2 regions of the Pseudoalteromonas sp. C2R02 genome follow, and region 1 is predicted to be linked to the other one. Evidence: predicted binding sites of a transcription regulator. Region 1 holds the regulator's gene; the other holds the start of a gene.
The links. Region 1 encodes sigma-54, which starts transcription at its own class of promoters, with help from an activator protein. Its sites were predicted from a motif close to GTTGGCACGNNNNTNGNNT; they were not measured.
Positions count from the first base shown of each region.

Region 1 (7,717 bases):
TATTTAGCGAACTTGTTAATGTAGAAGAGAAACCACATATTCTCCAAGGCATGGCTTCCTCACCTTTCGATAGTGAAGGTGTTAAAACCCAAGATCGTATTATATTAAATAATGGTGAGTTACAAACTTATCTGTTAGCAAGTTATGCCGCGCGTAAACTAGATATGACCGCAACAGGCCATGCTGGTGGCATACACAACTGGTTAGTTCAAAGCACTGATGGTGATTTAGCTCAATTACTTAAAACGATGGGCACAGGTTTGTTTGTTACTGAATTAATGGGCCAAGGTGTTAATGTGATCACCGGTGATTATTCTCGTGGTGCAGCAGGATTTTGGGTTGAAAATGGCATTATTCAATATCCTGTAAGTGAAATAACCATAGCTGGTAATTTAAAAGATATATTTAAAGGCATAGCTGCAATCGGCTCTGATATTGATTATCGAGGTAGTGTGCAAACGGGTTCTATATTAGTTGAAGAGATGCAAGTTTCAGGTGAATAAGTTTTAGTAAGTTTACTGATATGTTTAACTTGAGATTGAAAAGGCAAGAGATTAACTTGCCTTTTTTGTTTTTGAGAAAACTTGGTTACTAAGTGGTTATTCAAGCATTTATTTTTAGATTAAAAACCAAGTTGCGGTACCTAGGAAAGCAAAAATACCGACAATATCTGTCACTGTTGTTAAAATAACACCGCCAGCTAAAGCTGGGTCAATATTCATTCTCTTAAGCATTAAAGGTATAAAAGCCCCAGCTAAACCTGCAGAAAGCAAGTTCATAAACATTGCAAAGGCGATGACTAATCCCAAGTTAAAATCCCATTGCCAGAGCGCAACAACAGAGGCGATTAACATAGCCCAAATTATGCCATTTAGTGCGCCAATCGCTAATTCTTTATGAATAAGGGATTTTTGATTGGCGTTATTAATATGTCCTACTGCCATGCCGCGAATAACAAGCGTTAGAGTCTGACTACCAGCGACACCACCCATTGATGGCACTATGCCATTTAGTACGGCTAAAATTGGTAATATACTGAGCGTTGATTCAAAAAAACTTGCTACAAACGCAGCGCTAAGTGCTGTGATTAAGTTAACACCTAGCCATATTGAGCGCCGTTGGGTACTTTGAACTACAGGTGCAAAGGTATCTGCTTCATCATCAAGGCCTGCCATACTTAACATACTGTGTTCAGCATCTTCACGAATAACATCAACAATGTCATCGATAGTGATACGGCCTAATAAATGTTTGTTGTCATCTAAAACAGGCGCTGAAATCCAGTCATGTCGTTCAAACAACTGCGCCACTTCAGACTCATCCATAGTAACGGGAATTGATTCATATTCGTCGTCCATAATGGAGCGAACAGTTAAACCAGGATTACTTGTTAGTAAAGAGGCTAGTGATACGCCCCCTAAAAATTGATTGTTTTTATCAACGACATACAATTCATCTGTGGCGTCAGGTAATTCACCTTTTAAACGTAAATATCTCAAAACAACATCAATCGTTACATCTGGTCGGATTGTAACAGTATCAGTATTCATTAAAGCGCCAGCTGATTCTTCAGGATAAGAAAGTGCTAATGTCGCTCTCTCTTGATCTTGACTATCCATAGAGCCTATTACTTCTTGATAGACTGCATCTGGAAGACTACGTAATACTTCTGCTAAATCATCAACATCCATATCAGCTGTTGCAGCAGCAATCAGCGTAGGCTCCATTTGAGCGATAATACCGCTACGAACGTCTTCTGATAATTCTTCTAGGATTTCACCTTGTACATCAGGATCTACTAGTTGCCAAAGAACGGCTCGGCCTTTATAGGGAGAGGACTCTATTAATAGTGCTATATCACAGTCAGCCATATGAGCAAGCATACGTCTAACATGCACAAACATACCGCTACTAAGGGCTTTATTAACCTCTAGAAGTTGTTTTTGTGTGTAATCTTGCTCTAACGCTTCAGGCATCTGGTCTTATTGTTATTCTTGTTCGTGGAATTTATCAGCAATTAATTCACCAATTGTTTTTAGTGCTATTTTTGCATCAGGTCCGCTACACGTCACGGTTACTTTTTTTCCTTTAGCACCTTCTAACAGCATCAAAGCTAAAACACTATCAGCTTGCGCTTCTTTATCCCCTTGTTGCAATATAACCTTAGCATCAAAAGAAGTGGCAAGTTGTGCTAATACTGACGCGGCTCTTGCATGAAGCCCTAAGCGGTTTTCTATTAAGAAAATGTCTTGATATTGCATTATTTACCGTGAGTATCTTGTTCGCGATGGCGAACTTTTACATTTTTATGGCTTTTAGAAAAGCTATCACATAGTGATTGCGCTAAATAGACTGATCTATGTTTTCCACCCGTACAACCAATTGCAATTGTAAGGTAGCTGCGGTTATTTCTTTCTAAATGCGGCAACCAAGTTTGTAAAAAGGTTTGAATTTGCCAATTAAATTTTTGCACTATGCTATGGCTGGCTAAATAATCTTTGACAGGTTGATCTAACCCCGTTAAAGGCTTTAATTCAGGTTCCCAGTGTGGGTTAGGTAAAAATCTCGCATCAAAAACATAATCTGCATTTTTTGGCATACCATATTTAAAGCCAAAAGATTCAAAAGTAATGATTAATTGCTTGTCTTTTTTGCCTAATACTTTTTCTCGAATGGATTCCGCTAGCTGGTGAACGCTTAAATCCGTTGTATCAATAATAAAATCAGCATTGGTTACTAAAATATCTAATAGTTCTTTTTCTTGTTTAATTGCCAGATCTAACGGCTGATTATTCATAGATAATGGGTGTAAACGACGGGTTTCTGAAAATCGCTTTATTAAAGTTGTATCATCACTATCTAAGTAGAATAGGCTAGGTTTAACAAATTCAGGTAAATAACCAAGAATTTCATTAAACTCCTCTTGCTCAGCGGGTAAATTTCTAACATCAATACTGACAGCTATTTTATCGTAATTATCAGATACACTTCTTACAAGCGAAGGCAGTAGGTTAACTGGAATATTATCTACGGCATAATAACCTAAATCTTCTAATACGCGTAAAGCGACTGATTTTCCGGATCCTGAACGACCGCTTATAATGATAAGTTGCACTGAATTTTCCTTATGCGTCTTCAACTTTGACTAAAACTAATCATCATAATGACTCATAATTAGTTTATTTTTATTAAAGTGTCATTATCTCATATAAAGATTGATCTGATTGAGCATGACGTAATTTTTTACAAAACTGTTTATCTTTGAGTTTATCAGCAATTGCAGCTAACGTCTTTAAGTGAGCCTGACATTGTGCATCAGGAACTAATAAAGTAATAAATATATCAACAGGGCGATCGTCTATTGCATCAAATGCAATGGGTTCTGCATTTACGACTAAAATAGCCACGGTTTCATCTATATTGGATAATCGGCCGTGTGGAATAGCGATACCTTTTCCGATACCTGTGCTTCCAAGCTTTTCTCGCTTTAATAAAGAATCAAGGATCTCTTGTTCAGTTAGCTCGGGTAGCTTTTGCTGTGCTATCTGGCTTATATATTCCAGCATTCGTTTTTTGCTATGAAAAAGGACTGCAGCTTTAGTGCAGTCCTTTGATAAAAATGAATTAATCATATTTAATGTCTAGATAATTTTTCTTTATGTTTAATAACTTGTCGATCTAATTTATCAATCAAGCCATCAATTGCAGCATACATATCAGCATGCTCAGAAGTTGCAAAAAGTTCGCCTCCATTAACATGAAGTGTTGCTTCTGCTTTTTGAGATAGCTTTTCGATATCTAAGATAACATGCACATTGTTAATATGATCAAAATGCCTTTCAAGCTTAGCGAATTTGTTTGTTACATAGTCTCTTAGTGGATCTGTGATATTTACATGACGACCTGTTAAATTTAATTGCATAAGCGTATTTCCTTCTATTATACATCTCAGATTAAACATTTTCTCTGATTTGACGGTGGAATGGACAGTGATTCTCGATATTTTGCTATCGTTCTTCTGGCCACCTTGATGCCTTGATCTGCTAAAATATCCGCTATTTTACTATCACTTAATGGTTTGGCTTGATTTTCTGCGGCAATTAGCTTTTTGATAAGTGCTCGAATCGCTGTAGATGAACACTCACCCCCATTTTCTGTACTTACGTGGCTAGAGAAAAAATACTTCAGTTCATATATACCACGTGGTGTATGCATATATTTCTGTGTGGTTACACGTGAAATAGTTGATTCATGCATTTCTACCATTTCAGCAACGTCGTTAAGCACCATAGGCTTCATTGCTTCATCACCATGTTCAAAGAATGCCTGTTGTTGCATTACAATGCAATTGGCAACTTTTAATAGTGTTTCGTTTCTACTTTCTATACTTTTAATAAACCATTTAGCTTCTTGTAAATGAGAGCGAATAAACTGACTGTCCGCACTAGAAGAGCCTGCCATAGAAGCATAGTGATTATTGACTCTTATTTTTGGCATGGTATCTGAATTTAAATCAACTGCCCAACGACCCTTTATTTTTTTTACTGTCACATCGGGGATCACATATTCAGTTTGCTCTTTTACGATACTTGATGCAGGTTTCGGGTTTAGGCTATGGATCAAATCCATCACTTGTTTTAATTCAGGTTCTTTGAGCTTAGTTTTTTTCATTAAACTGCGATAATCTCTCGCACCTAATAATTCGACGTATTCTCTTAAAATATGTTTGGTTTCATCAAGCCAAGGAGTTGTTTTATCGTATTGATTAAGCTGAATTAATAAACACTCTGATAGGCTTCGAGCTGCAATACCAATAGGATCAAAGACCTGAATGCGTTTAAGTACTGCTTCAACTTCATCTAATTCAACTTCATCTTCTTCAGAACCTAAACTATCTAAAATGTCTTGTGAAGAAACGGTTAAGTAACCTGATTCATCTACAGCTTCTACAATTGCAGTGGCAATAGCTTCATCTGTAGGGCTAAATGGGGTGAGGCGCAATTGCCACATTAAATAATCTTGCAATGATTCGGATGTACTGCCTTGATATGCTAAATCATCATCTGGGGCAGGTCCTGCCGATGCTACGGGGGCGGCACTGACATATTCATCCCAACTTACATCCATTGCGAGTTCGTCTGTCAGGGTTTCTTTAGTTAAGGCTTCGGAGCTTTCCATTTCTACTTGAGCCGTAGGGATAATCTCTTCTGCATCAGAAGCTTTTTCTGCTGTTTCATTTTCAGAAGCTGACGTTTTTTCTTCAGCATTAAAGTCTTGCTCATCAAGTTCTAAGAGCGGGTTGCTTTCGAGTGCTTCTTGTATCTCTAACTGCAGATCTAACGTGCTAAGTTGCAATAGGCGGATAGCCTGTTGCAACTGTGGAGTCATTGTTAGTTGTTGTCCAAGACGAAGCTGTAGTGATTGCCTCATTAAGTTTTAACAATCCTTATAATATCTAAATTAAATACACTCTTTTTTACTTAATTTTGAGTATAGCCCATATTTCTTTTTATATTTTTTTATAATCTAAATTGTTCACCAAGATAAACGTCTCTTACAGTCTGATCAGCTAAAACGGCTTCAGGTGTACCGGATGCGATAAGTTCGCCATGGGAAACAATGTAAGCTTTTTCACATACATCTAAGGTTTCACGCACATTATGGTCTGTAATTAACACACCTATGCCTCTATTTTTAAGATGTTGTATAATTTTTTTAATATCCAATACTGAAATTGGATCAACACCTGCAAATGGCTCATCTAATAGAATAAATTTAGGTTCAGCTGCTAAAGCTCGGGCAATTTCAACTCGACGTCTTTCGCCCCCTGATAATGCCATACCTTGGCTATCACGAATATGGCAAATATTAAATTCATCTAATAAATTATTAAGCGCATCTTCTCTTTGTTGCTTATTCAGGTGTTTGCGAGTTTCTAATATGGCCATGATATTTTGATAAACAGTCAGCTTTCTGAAAATAGATGACTCTTGCGGTAGGTAGCCAATACCCATACGCGCACGATTATGCATAGGCTGTAAAGTGATATCTTCATCATCAATTTTAATAGTGCCTTTATCACTTGGTACTAGGCCAACTATCATATAGAAGGAAGTGGTTTTACCTGCACCATTAGGTCCTAATAAGCCAACGATTGTGCCTGCTTTGACTTCTAAACTCACATTTTTTACGACTTGCCTGCCATTGTAACTTTTTGCCAGTTGCGCTGCTTGTAATAAGCTCATTAATTATTACCCGATTGTTTAGTTTCTTCTTTTTTAACTGGCGTTAAAACAGTGTGTACTCTTTGGTCTGAGTCTTTATCTTTATATGCGGTAATAAGTTCTTGAAGGTGATCGTAGATAATTGTTTTAGCACTCATTGATTGACCACTTTGGTTTATTTTTGCATCACCTTTAAAAGTGAGAGTACCAGATTCAACATCATAACGAATATTTTTTGCACTTGCTGTTACTGGGCTGCCGTCTTTAAGTTTACCGATAAAAGTAGCTGGGTTACCTGTTGCTATCAATATTTGTTTTTCTTTTCCTAATTCTCTTCTTCTATGTACTTCTAATAAGTCAGCTTTGATGTTTTTATCTGTATGTTTGATATCCACATTATTTTTAAATATTACAATATTTCTTTTTAAATCAGCCTGCTGTGTATCGGCAGAGATAGATACCTTGCCGATAAGCTCTTTTGCTTGCACATTAAAGTGAGTAACTAAAGCCAATGCAGCAATGATAAATCTTTTTTTATAAATTGTTTTATTGGTCATAATTTTCTTTATCGTAGTAAATAGTTTGAGTATGGTTGATTAATTCAAGCGTTTCTTTATTTAGATCTGCATTGAGACCTTTACCTGTGATCAACAAGTTTGGACCTGTCATCGTGGTTAACTGATCTGAATGCATGGTTGAGTCTTGAATATAAATCTCTATTTGTTCAGTAGTAATTTTTTTTACCATCGCGATTGGGTTCAGATTTTTAGCCACAACGCTTTGTTCTAAAATTAATTTTTTATTATTATTATTCTCATATAATGTCGCTTCAGCGGCACTGATTGCCCAAACATCATTTTCAGAAAATAAAGTAAAAGTGGGCTCAGTAAAGTGTGTAAAACCAAGCTCTTGATAGAGTTCCATTTTTTTAGCTGTTACTTTATGGCTAACATGCCCCTGTTTGTCAAAAACTGTTTGTTTTAAAGTGTCAGCGGTGTAATCGGGAAGTACTTCTATTTCAGGTGTGGAAACAGCGGTTACTTTGCTGGTGGTCAGGTAGGGATACCATAACCACAGCATGATGCTGAAAAATATAGCACTGAGAGTCAGCCTAGCTAGGTTCATGCACTTGTGCCTTCACATAATAAAACTTTATTTTGTGACAACATTAATAAGTCAGTTAGTTCTCTTACAGCGCCAAAGCCACCCGGTAGCATGGTTTTATAATGTGAGATATGGCTTATAAGTGGATGTGCATCATTAACCGCAACTGCAAATCCAACTTCCTGCATGACAGGTAAATCAGGTGCATCATCGCCTATATAGGCTATTTCACTGTCAGTTAGCGATAAATCATCTTTGAGTTGTTGATATGATATTAGCTTATTTTCTTGACCTTGATAAATATGTTTTACATTTAGGTTAGACATTCTATTTTGTACAATATTTGATTGTCTACCGGTGATCACGGCAACTTCAATTCCGGCATTAAT
Region 1 is NZ_JAHKQC010000009.1:132,435-140,151, reverse strand. Features, by position in the region: gene pmbA (metalloprotease PmbA) at 1-503, shown strand, start outside; gene mgtE (magnesium transporter) at 618-1,976, opposite strand; gene KO527_RS02025 (HPr family phosphocarrier protein) at 1,989-2,261, opposite strand; gene rapZ (RNase adapter RapZ) at 2,261-3,115, opposite strand; gene ptsN (PTS IIA-like nitrogen regulatory protein PtsN) at 3,189-3,632, opposite strand; gene hpf (ribosome hibernation promoting factor) at 3,635-3,922, opposite strand; gene KO527_RS02005 (RNA polymerase factor sigma-54) at 3,949-5,430, opposite strand; gene lptB (LPS export ABC transporter ATP-binding protein) at 5,520-6,245, opposite strand; gene lptA (lipopolysaccharide transport periplasmic protein LptA) at 6,245-6,781, opposite strand; gene lptC (LPS export ABC transporter periplasmic protein LptC) at 6,771-7,349, opposite strand; gene kdsC (3-deoxy-manno-octulosonate-8-phosphatase KdsC) at 7,346-7,717, opposite strand, start outside.

Region 2 (7,717 bases), on a different contig from region 1:
ACTCTCAATCATCTATCGATATTATTCAACGTAAATTAAACCAATTAACTAAAGAGGCTGCAGTATTAAATCAGGATGATGCTGCTTTACCCCTAGAAAGTCGTGAACATATAGGTTTATTATTAGCTATGCGACCATGGGAATTATCATTATTTAAAGATATGAGGAGATGGAAATAATTTACCAATATACAAGGTCTACTTTTCTTTAAGTAATAGGCTTTATTAATGACTGAAAATATTTCTTGTGATGCCCACGATTATTTTGAAATAGTATGCATGCGCCAAAGTAAAATAGAAGTGACTACAAAAACAAATGAAACCTTTTTAGGTATCGCTACGGATATTGTTAAACTTCATGATCAGGAAGTATTAACAATAAAGGCTCAAGCACATTTAGCGAAAGTGCCGTTAATTGAGGTGAAAAAATTAACTGCGATAGGTAATCAAGTTACCAGTCATAACTTTTCAGTTGAGTGGTAGTTTTTATTTGTTCGGATAAAAAGTAGTTATGCTAAAGCCCAACCTACAACCAATCTTTAAGATATATGTGTAGGTGGGACTGTTAGCTTATTATCGGAGTCAGTATTGCTTTATATTTTTAACTAGCAGCGCATTTAAATGTCATATTGGTTAAATATGGTTTTCCTAAAGAGGCTTCACCAATGGCCGTGCCAATAGCAACTAAAGCGCCGGCATCATCAACATGACCGTCACCAAAAATCCATAAAGCAGTACTGATGTCATTTACAACTTCTAAACTTTGCTTAGCTTCTAAATAACTCGCTTCGTCTTTTTCACCTTTATAAGATTGTTGCTGATCGACTACATACATTTTTTTATTGTCTTCTTTGCAAAAATGTTTAGCTTGTTTTAAAGCTTCTCGCGTTGCTTGATCTTTCGAAGTTGTCTTTAATACAATGTAATGTGTACCACTAGCATCAGGTACTACGTCATCATGATGTGCGCAGGCACCTAATAAGCTAGTTAGTAATGCGATTGATATAATTTTTTTCATGATGCTATCCTCTTTAGTTTCTGTGGGAAATAATAGCAATCCACTGTGTGTTTGTGGCGTAAAAAATTGTTAGAAACTGCAAGCTAAATCTACATTTTATTACAGAGTCGAAGATGAGTAGATATTTTAATAAAATGGTTAAAATTACTAATAAGTAGTATTAAATTTCAATTATAATAAAGTAAATATTATAAGTCGTTGATAATTATTGTTTTTTTGTTTTGGTCTGTGTTTTGCTTTAAAGAGGAAAGTAAAAAATATAACTATATAAAATGGATAGATTTAAAATGAAAAAGACTCTACTACTAATTGCTGCGCTTTCTACTCCTTTACTTACGGGCTGTATTGTAAAGGTATCAGATGGAGATATAGATACTCACTGGGGAAGTTCAAGTTCATGGCAAGCGTATCATGAGAATAATCGAACAAAAATTTCTCAGTTGAAATTAGGTACAGACTATAAAAGTGTATTATCGGACTTTAATACTCCAGAGTTTTCTGAAGTCATGCAGAAAAATAGTAACGAATACCGAGTGTACTTTTTTGCAACAAGCCAGGATGGTGATATGAGTAAAAAAGCCTGTACTCCGGTCATTTTCAAAAATGGCATATTAGAAGGCTGGGGTGAAATTGCTTACCAAGCAATCTTGTAATTTATAAATATTAATTGATAGGTCTAACTAGCCTGATACCAATAATCAATTTCAAAAATGGCATATTAGAAGGCTGGGGTGAAACTGCTTACCAAGCAATCTTGTAATTTATAAATATTAATTGATAGGTCTAACTAGCCTGATACCAATAATCAATTTCAAAAATGGTATATTAGATGGTTGGGACGAAACTGCGTACCAAACTATCTTGTAAAGAAAGTGTCGAGTGCAACAAGTGCTCGACGTAAATTTTCTTATGGTGTGTTTTACCTGAAACCGATATTATTTCCTTTATCTAAACTTCATATAATAATTAAAAATGAAAACTTTATTTATTTCACTGATGGTAATAATCCTCTGTATTAGCCATAAATCATATGCAAATCCAAAGCAATTAAAGCTTACCGTTCAGGAGTACTTTAATACTTATGCTCAGCGACAAGACTTTAAAAAGTTTATGTCTTTCTATGCAAAAAATGCGACGCTTAAAGATATTATTTATGGCAATGATTTACGAAAAAAAGATGAAATTCAGTCATTTTTGAATTGGCATAATGGCAAGTTTGAACGCTTAGGTCCTGAGCATATTCTTACTGTGACAAATCAAGTTATTGAAAATAAAAAGGCAATCACTGAAGGCTATTTCCACCAATTTAAATTTAATGGTAAAACGTTTGGTCCTTGGCTATTTGTAATGTCATTAGAGTTTAATGAAGACAATAAAATTATTAAACAAACGGATTGGATAAATTACACACCTAGAAAGGATTTTTTAGGTGGCTTGAATATGAATTCTGAGATAAAAAAATAGCCTTGATGATGTTTTAAATATCATTAAGGCTATTATGAAATAAAGATTTATTAAGCTGCTGGTTGCGTCATTTTATGTGGCTGTAAAATATCAAGGAGCTGATCTTCGGTTAATAGGTTTTGTTGTCTAATTAAATCAACAACAGAATCACCTGACATAAGGGCTTGTTTGGCTACTTTAGTTGATGCTTCATAACCTAAATACGGATTAAGTGCTGTGACTAAACCTAGGCTGTTATCTAATAAATCTTTACAACGCTCAGAATTTGCTGTGATACCGTCTACACATAAAGTTCTGAACATGTGTATTGCATTGGTTAATAATTCAATTGAATCTAATACATTTACTGCAATTAAAGGTTCCATTGCATTTAATTGTAATTGTCCAGCCTCTGCCGACATTGAAATAGCTAAGTCATTGCCCATTACTTGATAAGCACATTGGCTTACCGCTTCAGGGATCACTGGGTTTACCTTGCCTGGCATAATTGAGCTACCAGGTTGGCGAGCGGGTAGGTTGATTTCACTTAATCCGGCTCTAGGACCCATACTTAAAAGACGTAAATCATTAGATATTTTTGATAATTTAAGCGCTAAACGTTTTAAAGTTGCAGAATAAATTACAAATGCGCCCATATCTGAGCTGGCTTCAACTAAGTCATCAGCTGGTACAAAGTTTATATTGGTCAATTGCGTTAAAGTATCAATAGCGAGTTTGCCGTAACCTTGTTGTGTATTGATCCCTGTGCCAACAGCTGTGCCACCTAAGTTAACTTCAGTAAGTAACTTTGAAGTATTAGAGATAAGTTTAATATCTTCACCTAAGGTAGATGCAAAGCTTTTAAACTCTTGCCCTAATGTCATAGGAACTGCATCTTGTAATTGGGTTCTGGCGAGTTTGAGAATATCGTTAAATTCATCAGATTTATTTGAAAAGCTTTTAACCAAAGCTTTAATTTCAGCTAATAATTTTTGCTGTTTTAATAAAATGGATAAGCGTACTGCTGTTGGGTAAACATCATTAGTAGACTGCGACATATTTACATCTGTATTTGGATGTAAAAGTGCATACTGGCCTTTGTCATGGCCCATTAGTTCTAAACCAACATTAGCAAGTACTTCATTGATATTCATATTACTAGAAGTACCTGCGCCACCTTGGATCATATCTATTAAGAATTGATCGTCATAATCGCCATTCACTACTTTTACGGCAGCACTGCAAATTGCATTGGTTTTATCGTTATCTAATAACTTTTGTTTATTATTGGCCTGGGCGCAGGCTGCTTTTACCTGAGCTAATGCTTGGATTAATTCAGGATGTTGCTTTAGCTTTTTTCCGGATAATTGAAAATTATCCATAGCGCGCTGGGTTTGAATGCCATAATAAGCGTTATTTGAAATTTGCATGCTGCCGAGTAAATCGGTTTCAGAGCGCATTGTGAGAGAGTTTGCAGCCATGATGTACCTTAGTGTTTGAACGTGGCGCTAAGGTAAATTTAAATTGATGGTTTGACTAATGCCGTTTATGACATAACGTTATGCAAGTTTTGCATAACAGGGCTAAGCAATAGCTATAGTTGGAATCCCTTTAAATGTTGCCATAATGATTCAAGCTCATTTTTTTGATTATCATGACGATATAAGCGTACTTCTAAAGTTGGATGCCATTTTTTTTCACCACATATCGTGAGTTGTTCGTTGGCTAATTCATCATAAATACTAAACTCAGGGATCCAAGCGATGCCTAAACCTTGAATCGCCATCATTTTTAAAGTGTCAGCCATAGGTGCTTCTAATATCTGGCGCATTTTCAGCACTTGTCGATTATTTGTGATGAGCTGATTCACCACGCGACCTAAGTAGATATTATGTTGGTATGACAGAAAAGGAATAGCGCCGCTGTTGTCTGTTAAGCTAAATAAAGGTTTTCCGTTTTCATCGGGCTTGCATACAGGCAGTAACTTTATACTGCCTAATAAAAGTGAATCAGCTTGATATGATGCCAGCAAAGGATCGCTAAACGCTAATAAGTAATCACAGCTTTGATTACTCAGTAAATTAATACAGTCATCAGCATCGGCGACATTTAATCGCGTATTCACTTTATTATTTATTTGGCTTAAATGCTGAGCCAATAAAGGGAATATACCTAATGATAGGGTGTGTGTTGCTGCAATTTTTAAATCAATTTGTTTATCATCGGTTTTATGTAATAAGGCAAGCGTTTGATCTAATTCATTTATAATTTTTTGTGCGCTTTGCTCAAATAAAATGCCTTTATCTGTGAGCTTTAAAGGCTGGTATAAACGATTGATCAGTTTGCAGTCTAAATGATTTTCGAGTGCTTTGATCCTGCGACTAAAAGCGGGTTGTGTAATATGTCTAAGTTGCGCTGCACGCGAAAAATTCTTTGTTTGCGCTAGCACCAAAAAATCTCTTAGCCATTTAGTTTCTACATCCATTCTTTTAATTAATCAGATTAGTTTTGCGTATGCTAACGCATGCTTAGTTTTACGCCTAGCTTTGAATACATTTTTTGCTAATTTTACTATGCTTAAATAAGTTATTTACTGTTTATATAAGGCTAGTAATATGAAACCTTGGTTACTGACTTTTTTCGGTTTAGCTGTTTTTTGGTTATTAACAGATATGCAATCGGAATCCGCTTTTCGCAATTTATTTTCTCCTTTAATGTTTTCTATCTTCACCTTATTAGCTTTTGGAAAAGTAGTGGTATTTTTTGGCGCTACTTCAGGAAATGGAGGTTTTGGTAGTGGTGATGGTGGAGGATTTGGCGGGGGAGGTGATTGCGGTGGTGGGGATGGGGGATGCTAGCTAAGCTTTTTGAAATGGCGCTAATTAGTTCGGTCATCATTATTATCTTTTTCATTTTTTATGGCTATTTTAAATGCCCAAACTACTAATAAAATTAAAATAAAAGGCAATAAAGCTAATGAATATTCAACCCAAAGTGTATTGTGAAAAATAGGCTTCATTAAAAAATGACCAGCTATCACTAAAACAATAGCGATTAGTACTAGCGGTATTATTTTTAATTCACTTTTAGTTGAATGTGTTTTCATTGTGATACTCGTACAATTTTTTGCGTATTGTACTGTATTTTTATTTTAAAAATAACGATATTGTGATGTTAATTAACTATTCAATTAATACAGGCAAGATATGTTGTTCTAATATTTGAGTTAAATTTCTTTGCTCTCTTTGACTTGATTCATAAGCACTGCCTGTTATTGCAATTACAGTATCAATTTGTGGAAATACAAAGATATATTGGCCACCAAAACCATCGGCATAATAAGTATCTAGCTTTTGATTATTGGCAAAGTAGGATGTTATCCACCATTGATATCCATATCCCCAATTCCCTTTATTTATTAATTGTCTTGTAGATTCGGTTATCCAAGATTCGGAGATAACTTGCTGACCTTGCCATTTTCCTTTGTTTAAAAATAATTGACCAAATTTAGCCATATCTCTAGTAGTTAAATATAAGCCGCTGCCAGTGTGTAATTGTCCATCTAGTTTCCAAGTATCAAAGCGAGTGATTTTTAAAGGTTCAAATAAATACTGCTTCATAAACTCAGTGACAGTCATATCAGTAGCATGTTGAAGGATACGTCCTAATCCAAAGCTGACGCCTGTTGAATAAGCAAAGGTTTCACCTGGAGTGGTGCTCATGGGGCGGTCTAATAAAAACTGTATGGGATCTTTTGCATTATTCATTTGGCTATTTAAATTACTGGACTCTAAATAGGATACATTCCATTCATCCCACAATAATCCATGGCGCATGGTGAGCCAGTTTTTTAAAGTGACGTCATTTTTGCTGTCGTGCCAATTTTTATCAAAAGATTTATGTTGAAAATAGTCGATTATTTTAACATTTATATGAGGGATAAAACCTTGATCTATTGCTATGCCAATGAGTGCTGAAGTCATACTCTTTGTCACTGAATTTAATATATGTAAATCAACATTTTTATTGTTGCTCCAGGCATCTGTAAAGTCTAACTTATCTTTTATTTGCTCATGAAAAATTAATTTATTACTTTTGACGATGACAATTGAATCTATAAAGCGATAGCCAAATTCATTGTTATTAATATTGTCCATCAAGGAATTTAATGATGTGCTTTCAACATTTAGCTCATCTAAGCTAGCGGTTTGCCAGCCATCATTAGTTTCTATCGGCTGTTGATATAAATAAGGGGAGGGTGGTGTGTTTGACGCTTGTTCTTTTTTATTTCCAGAATCACAAGCAATCAGTTGAGGTATCAAAAAAATAATGAATAACAATTTTTTTAAATGCATAAGCTCACCGAAACAGAATACATCTATAAACTATAGAAGGCTTAGTAAAATTAGCTGTGTTAATTTTATGAATTAAATGGGGTATAAATTTTAGGCAATAAAAAAGCCCGTTAGGGCTTTTGGAGCAATTTATCGACCGTCACCGATATAATTTTTATGTAGCAAGTAGTAGTTGTACAGAGTACGTTGATTACCTGAGTCAGGAGGTAGGTAATCAATGAGAATGATTATCAGTTAGATCTTTGTTTGAGTCAACCCTTAATTGTAAAATAAATGAAAATAATTACCTTAAATTGGGTCTGGCGCTTTAAAGGTTAAGATCCTAACTATGAATTTCATTAGCGATACAGTGAGTGAACTCCTTTAAGTTGCCACTAAACCATCATCAAGTAATTCTATCTTGAAATTAAAATAGGCATAAATACCACTGACAATTGGGCAGATCAGATTAAAAAAGGCATAAGGTAAATAAGTCATAGTTGCGACACCTAAAGTAACAGCCATATATGCACCACACGTATTCCATGGCACTAATGGGCTAGTAATAGTCGCTGAATCTTCTATTGAGCGACTTAAATTAACCGGGTCTAATCCATGTTTTGCATATTCCACTTTGAGCATGCGACCGGGCAATACAATAGCGATGTATTGATCAGCAGTAATTATATTTGCACCTATACAAGTAGCCAGAGTTGTTATAATTAAACTGGAGCTGCCTTTGACTAAAGTTAACAGTGATTGCACGATACGTTTTAGCATACCGCTGACTTCCATCACTCCGCCAAAAGCCATGGCACATAAAATTAGCCAAATTGTATTGAGCATACCGCTCATGCCGCCTCTACTTAATAATTGATTGATCACAGCATCAGAAGTATTGGCTTCATAACCAGAAAACATAG
Region 2 is NZ_JAHKQC010000041.1:192,704-200,420, forward strand. Features, by position in the region: gene KO527_RS20285 (helix-turn-helix domain-containing protein) at 1-179, shown strand, start outside; gene KO527_RS20290 (Rho-binding antiterminator) at 228-482, shown strand; gene KO527_RS20295 (hypothetical protein) at 601-1,017, opposite strand; gene KO527_RS20300 (DUF3192 domain-containing protein) at 1,305-1,670, shown strand; gene KO527_RS20305 (hypothetical protein) at 1,990-2,481, shown strand; gene KO527_RS20310 (aspartate ammonia-lyase) at 2,532-3,941, opposite strand; gene KO527_RS20315 (LysR substrate-binding domain-containing protein) at 4,055-4,945, opposite strand; gene KO527_RS20320 (hypothetical protein) at 5,076-5,318, shown strand; gene KO527_RS20325 (hypothetical protein) at 5,339-5,566, opposite strand; gene KO527_RS20330 (serine hydrolase) at 5,643-6,815, opposite strand; gene nhaC (Na+/H+ antiporter NhaC) at 7,179-7,717, opposite strand, start outside.
Region 2: KO527_RS20300 (DUF3192 domain-containing protein) is a predicted target of sigma-54. The motif match lies at 1,238-1,256, and genes of this name have one in related genera.